Regions from separate parts of the Arthrobacter sp. NA-172 genome, predicted to be linked through region 2. Evidence: riboswitches for the same ligand, from Rfam matches in the RefSeq annotation. Region 2 holds a riboswitch; the other holds the start of a gene.
The links. Region 2 has a riboswitch for cyclic di-AMP ahead of ACF0H6_RS17130 (NlpC/P60 family protein). Riboswitches for the same ligand answer to the same signal wherever they lie in the genome.

Region 1 (4,405 bases), 240 kb from region 2:
CCGGGAGTCGAGGGGCCGGTTGAGCGGCGGCCGTTGGCCGCCTCGGCAACGTCGGTTCCGGCCGTTTCTGCGCTCGCGGGAGAGATCGTGGAGGTCATGATGCTGCCGTTTCTGTGAGCGTGCTGGCTTCTGCGATGGGTTCAGTCGGCTGTTCTGCCTGGGAGGGCTGCGCCTGCTGTATTGGCTGCGCCGTTTGTGGGCGCTGCGCCGTTTGTGAGAGCTGCCCCGTTTGTGGAAGTTGCGCCGTCGGCTGGCGGAAGACCCACAGGCGGAATAAGAGGAAGCGGATCGCAGTGGCGGCGAGGTTCGCTCCGACCACCGTGAGGAGTTCACCCCAGCGGTCCGGCGTCGTCGTACTATGCACCAAGGAGAGGGCCCCGGAGGTGAGCGCGAGGCCGATACCGAAGACGATCAGCCCCTCGAAGTGGTGCCTGACAGGGTTGCCGCCCTGGATGCCGAACGTGAAGCGCCTGTTGGCGCCCGTGTTGGCGATGGCCGTGACGAGCAGCGCCAGGAAATTGGCTAACTGCGGGTCCATGAAGCCGCGGCACAACAGGAAGATCAGCACATACGCAAGGGTTGACGCGGCACCGATCGCTGCGAACCGGACCAGTTGCCCGAAGAGGCTGCTGCCCCGGCTCTGTTCGGCGGTGCGGGACGACGCCGGGAGCGGGCCCCTGGCGAGCGCGGCGCGCAGCTCCGGGATGGGGATGCGGCCGGAGACCAGATCCCGGGTGAGCCGGGCCATGCCACGCATGTCGGCCAGCGCGGTGCGGACCACGTCGACGCTGGAATCGGGATCGTCGATCCAGTCCACGGGTACTTCGTGGACCCGCAGGCCGCAGCGCTCGGCGAGGACCAGGAAGCTCCGTGTCGAAGAACCACGAGTTGTCCATGGTGTAGGGGAGGATCTGCTGGGCCACGTCGGCCCGGATTGCCTTGAACCCGCACTGGGCGTCACTGAAACGTGCACCCATGAACGAGTGCAGCATCAGGTTGTAACTGCGTGAAATGAATTCGCGCTTGGGGCCTCGCACAACCCGCGAGTTGCGCGTGAGCCGCGTGCCGATGGCAAGGTCCGAATGGCCCGAGATCAGCGGGGCCAAGAGTGGCGCCAGTGCGGCGAGATCCGTGGACAGGTCCACGTCCATGTAGGCCAGAACCGGCGACGGCGAGGCGAGCCACACTTTGCGGAGGGCGTTCCCGCGTCCTTTTTCCTCCAGGTGGACCACCACGAGCTCGGGCAATTCCCTGGCCACTCGTTCGGCAATTTTCAAAGTGCCGTCTGTGCTGGCGTTGTCCGCCACCGTGATGCGAAAGCCGTGCGGAAAGGAGTCACGCAAGTGGCCGTGAAGCCTGCGCAGGCACTCTTCGAGGTCGCGTTCCTCGTTGAAGACGGGGATGGTGACATCGAGAACCGGGACGGTGGTGCGGGTGTCCACGGGGGCGCGCCGCACGCTGCTGCGCTGAAGGGGGATCGCGGGATGAGTAGTAAGGCCCGGCGGCACCACCGCGGGGTCCTTCAGGGTTCCGGAGGTGGATTCGATGAGCGTCATGTATCCAGAGTGGCCTTGGCGAATATGAAGGCTTTAGGCGGAACCTGTGACCTGGCTGTGGATGTGCGGCCGCCGTCGCGAATCACTGAGTGGCCACAATACGTCGAGGTCCGCCCTTGAAAGGACGGACCTCGACGTATTTTGTGCGGTTTTTGGCTTAGTACCAGTTGTGGGACAAATGGAAGGACCACGCAGCGGACGGAGATCCGTAGCGTTCCTTGATGTAGTTCAGGCCCCAGCGGATCTGAGTCTTGTAGTTGGTCTGCCAGTCGGCCCCTTCGGACGCCATCTTTTCGGCCGGCAGCGACTGGCTAATGCCGTAGGCGCCGCTGGAAGCATTGGTGGCAGTGGTGCGCCAATCCGATTCCTTGTTCCACAAGGTTGTCAGGGCGGACATCTCGCCCTGACCCCAACCGTAGGAGGAAAGAATGCTGGCGGCGTAGGCCTGGGCGCCGGAGGGATCATCGACTGCGACCGGTGCGGCCGGTGCCGCTGGAGCGGGGGGCGCGACGGGCGCGACGGGCGCGGCAGCCTGGGCCGCGACGGCGGCTGGAGCGGGGGTGGCCGTCTGGCTCGGAGTCGGCGTGGCGCTCGGGGTGGCACTGGCGCTCGCGCTCGCCGACGGTGTGGCCGCGGCGGAAGGGGCGGCACTCTGCTGAGCAACTGCACCGGAATCGGACGTGCGGCTCATGTCCTGGGCATTGATGGCTTGACCGGCAGCATGGGTGGCTGCCCCGGCGCCGAGGAACACAGCAACAACGCCGGCAACAACGGCCATGCGTTGGGTGGTGCCGAGGTTTGCGGCAGCCCGTGTCAGGGCGGAACGTGACTTATTCTTCCGGGCAGGTTCGCCGCGGTGGCGCGCAACAGAGCGCGACTGATTCTTGGAACCAGACATGGTGATTGCCTCTCAACGCCTGCGGAGTTAGCTGTCGGATTCGGATGAGGTCATCCGGCCGTGGCCACGGAGAATCGTGGCGCTGCGGCTTCACCCCTAGGGCCGGCTCAACATGAGCGCTTGCCCGGAGACCTGGGTCCCCCGTCTCTGCCTAGAGTGTTGGGCACCGGGGAGTGGCAGAGCTCGGCGTCTACCCGGAGGTGGCCGGAATGATCCTGCGCACCCATTCGACGGTACAGGAGGTTTTCGCTTAAGTCACATTTGAGTAACGGAGATCACGACGGCGGTGTGCCGACTTGCGCTTGCCGCGCACCGCCCTCGTAGCTTATCCGTCTAAGCGGCTCCGAGTGCAGGAAGCCGTACGGCGAACTCCGTCCGGCCTGGTCCGCGAGACCACTTCAACGGTGCCGCCGTGGGCCTGGACGATGGATTCCACAATCGACAGACCCAGCCCGGATGTTCCCTCGGAACCGGAGCGGGCGGCGTCGGCACGGGCAAAGCGCGAGAAGATCCTGCCTTGGAAATCAGGCGCAATCCCCGGGCCGTTGTCCGTCACGGTGACTACGGCGCTCCCATCGGCCGAGCGCATGACTCCAGTGACCACAGTGGTTCCGGCCTCCGTGTGTTTGCGGGCGTTGGAGAGCAGATTGGCCAAGACCTGGTGAAGCTGGGTGGTGTCGCCGCGGACCGTGAGGGGCTCGTCCGGAAGCCGGAGCTGCCAGACGTGTTCGGGTGCCATGACTTTCTCATCGCTGACGGTTTCGATCACCAACTGTGTGAGGTCCACATCGCCGAACACGGGCGCTTTGCCCTCGTCCAGCCGGGCCAACAGAAGGAGGTCTTCCACGAGGGTGGTCATGCGTTCGGACTGGCTCTGAACCCGGCCCAGCGACTTCCGGCCGTCTTCCGTGAACGTTTCGGTCATGCGCAGCAGTTCGGTGTAGCCACGGATGGCGGTCAGCGGAGTGCGCAGCTCGTGCGAGGCGTCGGCCACGAATTGTCGTACCTTGGTTTCGCTCTGCTGGCGTGCCTCCAAAGCGCTGGAGACGTTGTCCAGCATGAGGTTCAGAGCATGGCCGACGCTTCCCACCTCGGTGCCCGGATGGGACGCCGACGGCGGAACGCGCACCGCGAGTGCCACTTCGCCGGCGTCGAGCGGAAGCTTCGACACTTTCGTGGCGACGTCGGAGAGTTCCTCAAGGGGACGCATGGTGCGGCGGATCAGCACAGTTCCCGCGAGTCCAATCAGCACCAGCCCGCCCAAGGAAACCAGCACCATGGTCCATACGAGCGAGGCCTCGGTGTTCTCCTTCGTTGCGAGAGGCAGGCCGGTGATGATGACGTCGCCGTAGGGGGTCTTGGTGGCCACCAGCCGGTAGCCGCCGTTCGAGAGGGTCCGATCAACCGGATGCCCGTCTTGGGGCAGCGTCAACAGGATGCCGGCGTCGCTGGACGAAAGGGGCTTGCGGGTGGCGTCGGAGGACAAGAATCCATCGTTGCTGCTTACTTGCCCGCCGAGGATACGCGCATTCAGGGTGCCGACGCTTTGACCGCGGGCATCCAACGGATCCGGCCGTCCATTGGGATCGCCTACGGGCGGGCGGCCATGCGAGGCCTGCATCAATTGATCGTCGAGCTGCTTCGTGAGGAACACGTCCATGGAGGCGTAGCTGACCACGCCAACCGCCCCGCAGATGGCCACCAGGAAGTCCCATGGAGACCAGGATCAGGCGCGTGCGCAAGTGCCAGGTTGAAGGGTTGAACCAGTGATGGTCGGTCTGGCGGGGGATACCCGAGAGCGCGGACATGACTGCGCCCCGGCTATTCGGCAGGCTTGATGACGTAACCGGCTCCGCGCACGGTATGGATCATCGGCAGGTGATTGGCTTCGATCTTCTTGCGCAGGTAGGAGATGTAGAGCTCCACGATGTTGGCTTGGCCGCCAAAATCG
Region 2 (4,405 bases):
CGGATCTGATCGATACCACTGAGATGTATCTTCGGACCATTTTGGAGCTTGAAGAAGAGAACATCGTGGCTCTTCGCGCACGCATCGCGGAGCGCCTGCGGCACTCCGGTCCCACCGTTTCGCAGACGATCGGACGGATGGAGCGTGACGGTCTGGTGATTGTGTCCAATGATCGGCACCTTGAGCTGACTGAAGCGGGCCGGAAACGCGCCACCGAGGTCATGCGCAAGCACCGGCTCGCCGAACGGCTCCTGGCGGACGTCATCGGCCTGGACTGGGCCTATGTCCACGATGAAGCGTGCCGCTGGGAGCATGTCATGAGTGAGCGCGTGGAACGGCGGATTTATGAGCTGCTGGACCACCCCACGGATTCGCCCTACGGCAACCCCATCCCCGGACTCGAAGCGCTGGGTGGAGCCGCGTCCCACGCCTTTACGGATGGCGTGGTCAACCTTCTTGACGCGATGAATGAATACTCACCTGAAAACCGGGTCACCGTCAGCCGTCTGGCTGAACCGATCCAGGTGGAACCGGAACTTCTGGTGCAGCTCGACGAGGGCGGAATCCGCCCCGGTGCCAGGGTTTCCCTGGAACGCGTAGGGGAGTACATCTCGGTTCGTGTGCCCAATATCGACGGCGCGCTGGAGCTGCCGCCTGAGGTTGCGTCGCACGTATTCGTCACGGTCGCCTAGCCGGCCCGGCGATGCGAGCGGCAAAGATAACGAAATTATTACCACGGGGCTTAATCCCCTAGAGTTAAATACCGGCGCCGATACCAAAGCGTTACCTGATCCGAAGCCGAGTTCTGCCAGTGGATCAGGTGGATTAGTCCATTCACTGGCAGAAGCGGAGGAACCACCATCGGCGGTCGAAAGACGGCCTTGGGGTGAAGTCCGCAGCGGAAGTGCAACCAGCGCAAGGCCCCTCCGGGTAGCTTGCGCTTCGCGCCCTTCGCGCGGACCGGGTCCACGATCTCTCTGGCCCGAATCCGACAGCTAACTTCGCAGGCTTGCCAGAGAGGAACACTTTGACCACGCAGAACACCAGGGGCCGCAGGCGCGCGTCCGGTCCTACTGCTGAGCTGCGGAGCACGCACGACGTTGCCCAGGGCCGGCCCCGCGATCCCCATCGCGAACTTCGCCGGCGCAAAGGTCCCTTGCGGCAGATGGCCGAATTCGCCGCCGCGAGCGGAGCAGGACAGAAGGCCGGAGTGGCCCTTGCTACTACGGGCCTCATCCTGACGGTCGCCATGCCGGGCACCGGCGCCATGACGGCCGCGGCCGAATCGAACCACGCCGCCTCGGCCGTGGGCACCCAGCCCGAGATTCCCGCCGCGGCAAGCGCCACGATCGACTTCAGCCGTGCTGCGGTCTCCACCACGGCGGATCCGGACACCAGGCTCAAGCAGCTCTTGAGCGCGCAGTCCGTCGGCACCATCAAGACGTCGTCCTCCAAGGGCGCCCTGGGGGCGCCGCTGGACACCCTGACCACGGCCTCGCCTTTCGGTTACCGGGTGAATCCCATCACGGGCGGTTTGGGGGAGTTCCACCGGGGCCAGGACTTCGTGGCCCAGTGCGGCACCCAGGTTCATGCGGCCGCGGCCGGCAAGGTCACTTTTGCCGGCTGGCATCCGTATGGCGGCGGAAACCGCATTGTGGTGGACCATGGCAACGGCCTGGAAACCACGTACAACCATTTGTCTTCGTTTAACGTCCAGGTGGGCCAAACGGTCAGCCGCGGCGATGTCATCGCATTGAGCGGCACCACCGGCGCCTCTACCGGCTGCCACCTCCACTTTGAAGTCATGGTCAACGGCGACGTCGTTGACCCTTTGGGCTGGCTGTAGCCAATCCGATGGAAGTCTCTCGCATGCTTGTCACACGCCGTGACCTGAATGTGACTTTTAGTTAAAACTCATGTACCGTCTTACACGCATCAACTTTTAGAGAGTTGTTGCACTCGGGTGGATTGCCTAGCTCTGCCACTGCCCGAGGTTCCGTTCGCAAAACATCGTCTGGCAGAGGCGGGGGACCCACTTTTGGTCATCTTCACCGATGGCCTTGGGGTTAAGTCGCACGACTTCCGAGAGGGAGAAGTGTGGCCGGATGACTCCCATCCGAATCCGACAGCTTACCTCGCGGGCATAGGGAGAGGCCTCTTAACGTGTCTTCACGCTCTACTGTCGCGCGCCACCGTGCCGCGGTCACCAAGACCAACTCACTTGCCGTTATCGCCAAGTCTGTCGGCAGCAACGCCGGTGGCGTAGGCCGTCAGGCAGCCGTCATCGCGGCTGCTTCCGGCCTGGTGCTCACTAGCGGTATCGCAGCCAACGCTGCAGAAACCAACGTCCCCCGCGAATCGACGTCGACCTCCGCCCTGGAAGTCCAGTCCATCGCCCAAGCCAGCATTTCGGCAGACTCCTCCGTGGCCATCAAATACGAGCGCCCCGCGGTCTCCACCGAAGCTGCTCCGGTGGTCGCGGCTCCGGTTGTCGCAGCTCCGGTTGCCACCCAGGAAGCTGCTCCGGCTCCGCAGGCTGCAACGGGTGCCGCTGCCGGCTCCTCAACGCTTTCTGTGACCGCTGCTGTTTCACCCGTCACCAAGGTTGCCAGCGGCAAGGGCGCAGCGATTGCTGCCGCAGCTTACGCCCAGCTTGGCGTTGCCCAGGATCTGCACCGCCCTGGCTTCGAACTCCCTGGCCGCTGTGGGCATCAACTTCCACGGCTGGCCGGCAGACTACCTCTCCCTCGGCCGTACGGTCAGCGCTGCTGAAGCTCAGCCTGGAGACTTGGTCTACTACCAGAACGGTGGCATGGGCAAGGCCCACATCGCCGTTTACGTCGGCAACGGCATGGCAGTCCACGGCGGCTGGAACGGTGGAACCACCGCCCTGTACAGCGTCAACATCGGCTCCGGCCCGGTCTTCATCCACGTTGGTGGCTAAATAGATTTGCCGGAACATCCCCGCTGGCTTTGGCCGCGGGGATGTTCTGTTTTAACCGGAGTGCGCCAAATCGACGCACCCAGTGCCTCGCGACGCGCAAAATACTTGCGGGGGCGCTAAATCCCTGTCGCCACTGGAATTCACGCGTCGAAATCCATTTGCCGTGTCGCTCAGCGCTTGCGCGGGGTTACAGGCCGGGTGGGAGCAGCAGCCATCCCAGGAACGCGTCCAATTCAGCCCTCCGGATCACGTCGGGGCGTTCACCCGACCGGGAAGCACGCTCCTCCCATACACACGTTTTGTCCTATAACCCGCAGATCCCTCTGGCCGTCGGAAGGTTCCCGCCACATGTCCGGCACATGAACTTTGCCCGACACAGCCACCGAACCGATGCACGGATTCGGTGATCTGGCATCCGCGTGTTTACTCTTATGGTGTCGATCCACAGCCCGTACATGCAGAGGGCAGCCGGCCCTCGCGCCCCTGACGGGTGCGGCCGTGAAGAGGTACGTGCATGCGCACACTCGTTCTGAATGCTGGATATGAACCGCTGGCGGTAGTAACCTTCCGCCGGGCGCTGGTCCTTGTGCTCACCGGAAAAGCGAGCGTAGTGGCCGAAGGCGACGAGCCTGTCGTCGGGCCACAGGAGATTCTCGGACGTCCCTCCGTGATTCTGCTCAATCGCTACATCCGGCCGAGATACAACACGATCACGGCGGTTACACGCCGCGGCGTTTTGCGCCGCGACGGTCATCGTTGCGCCTACTGCGGTAAAGCAGCCCACACCATTGACCACGTCCACCCCAAATCCAGGGGCGGCGCGGATTCCTGGGAAAACCTGGTAGCAGCGTGCCTGCGCTGCAACAACGCCAAGAGCAACCACACACCGGCCGAGATGGGCTGGAAACTGGGGTTCGTTCCTGCGGCGCCCACCGGGACTATCTGGCAGATCAAGGAGCTCGAGAAACCTGCGCCAGCATGGGATCCCTTCCTCCTGCCCGAATCGGCGGCTTGAACCGAAGCTGAGCCTGCTTCCCGGGTAATCTGGGCGGGTGGACTTTGATGCGGTGATCTTGGCGGGTGGTAAGTCCTCCCGCCTCGGAGGCGTGCCCAAAGCCCAGCTCAGGCACGGCGACGCCTCGCTCCTTCAGCGCGCCCTCGCCGCCGCGAACGGTGCCGGGAGTGTCGTCGTCGTCGGGCCGGATCCTGGAACATTGCCCGACGGCACGTTGACGGCCCGTGAGTCCCCGCCGTTCGCGGGACCCGCCGCGGCGATCGAAGCAGGACTCCTTGCCCTTGAATCCCACGCCCCCTCGACGGAGCCACCCAGGGAGAACCCCGCGCCTTGGGTACTAGTCATGGCCTGCGACATGCCCCTCGCCGGCGCCGCGGTTCCGGTTTTACTCAAGGAACTTGCCGGACACCCGGAGGCTGAAGGGGCCATGTCCGTCTCCGCCGATG

Region 1: it holds a riboswitch for cyclic di-AMP, as region 2 does, so the genes downstream of both, ACF0H6_RS15940 (hypothetical protein) here and ACF0H6_RS17130 (NlpC/P60 family protein) in region 2, are expected to answer to the same signal.

Annotation. Positions count from the first base shown of each region.
Region 1 covers NZ_JBINOT010000003.1:408,705-413,109, forward strand. The annotation lists partial or broken gene ACF0H6_RS15925 (ArnT family glycosyltransferase) at 1-98, opposite strand, end outside; partial or broken gene ACF0H6_RS15930 (glycosyltransferase) at 95-1,442, opposite strand; gene ACF0H6_RS15935 (hypothetical protein) at 1,344-1,676, shown strand; gene ACF0H6_RS15940 (hypothetical protein) at 1,714-2,454, opposite strand; cyclic di-AMP (ydaO/yuaA leader) riboswitch at 2,457-2,653, opposite strand; partial or broken gene ACF0H6_RS15945 (sensor histidine kinase) at 2,788-4,262, opposite strand; gene ACF0H6_RS15950 (response regulator transcription factor) at 4,276-4,405, opposite strand, start outside.
Region 2 covers NZ_JBINOT010000003.1:651,673-656,077, forward strand. The annotation lists gene ACF0H6_RS17120 (metal-dependent transcriptional regulator) at 1-692, shown strand, start outside; cyclic di-AMP (ydaO/yuaA leader) riboswitch at 818-1,025, shown strand; gene ACF0H6_RS17125 (M23 family metallopeptidase) at 1,028-1,846, shown strand; cyclic di-AMP (ydaO/yuaA leader) riboswitch at 1,977-2,158, shown strand; partial or broken gene ACF0H6_RS17130 (NlpC/P60 family protein) at 2,164-2,944, shown strand; gene ACF0H6_RS17135 (HNH endonuclease) at 3,459-3,959, shown strand; gene ACF0H6_RS17140 (molybdenum cofactor guanylyltransferase) at 3,997-4,405, shown strand, end outside.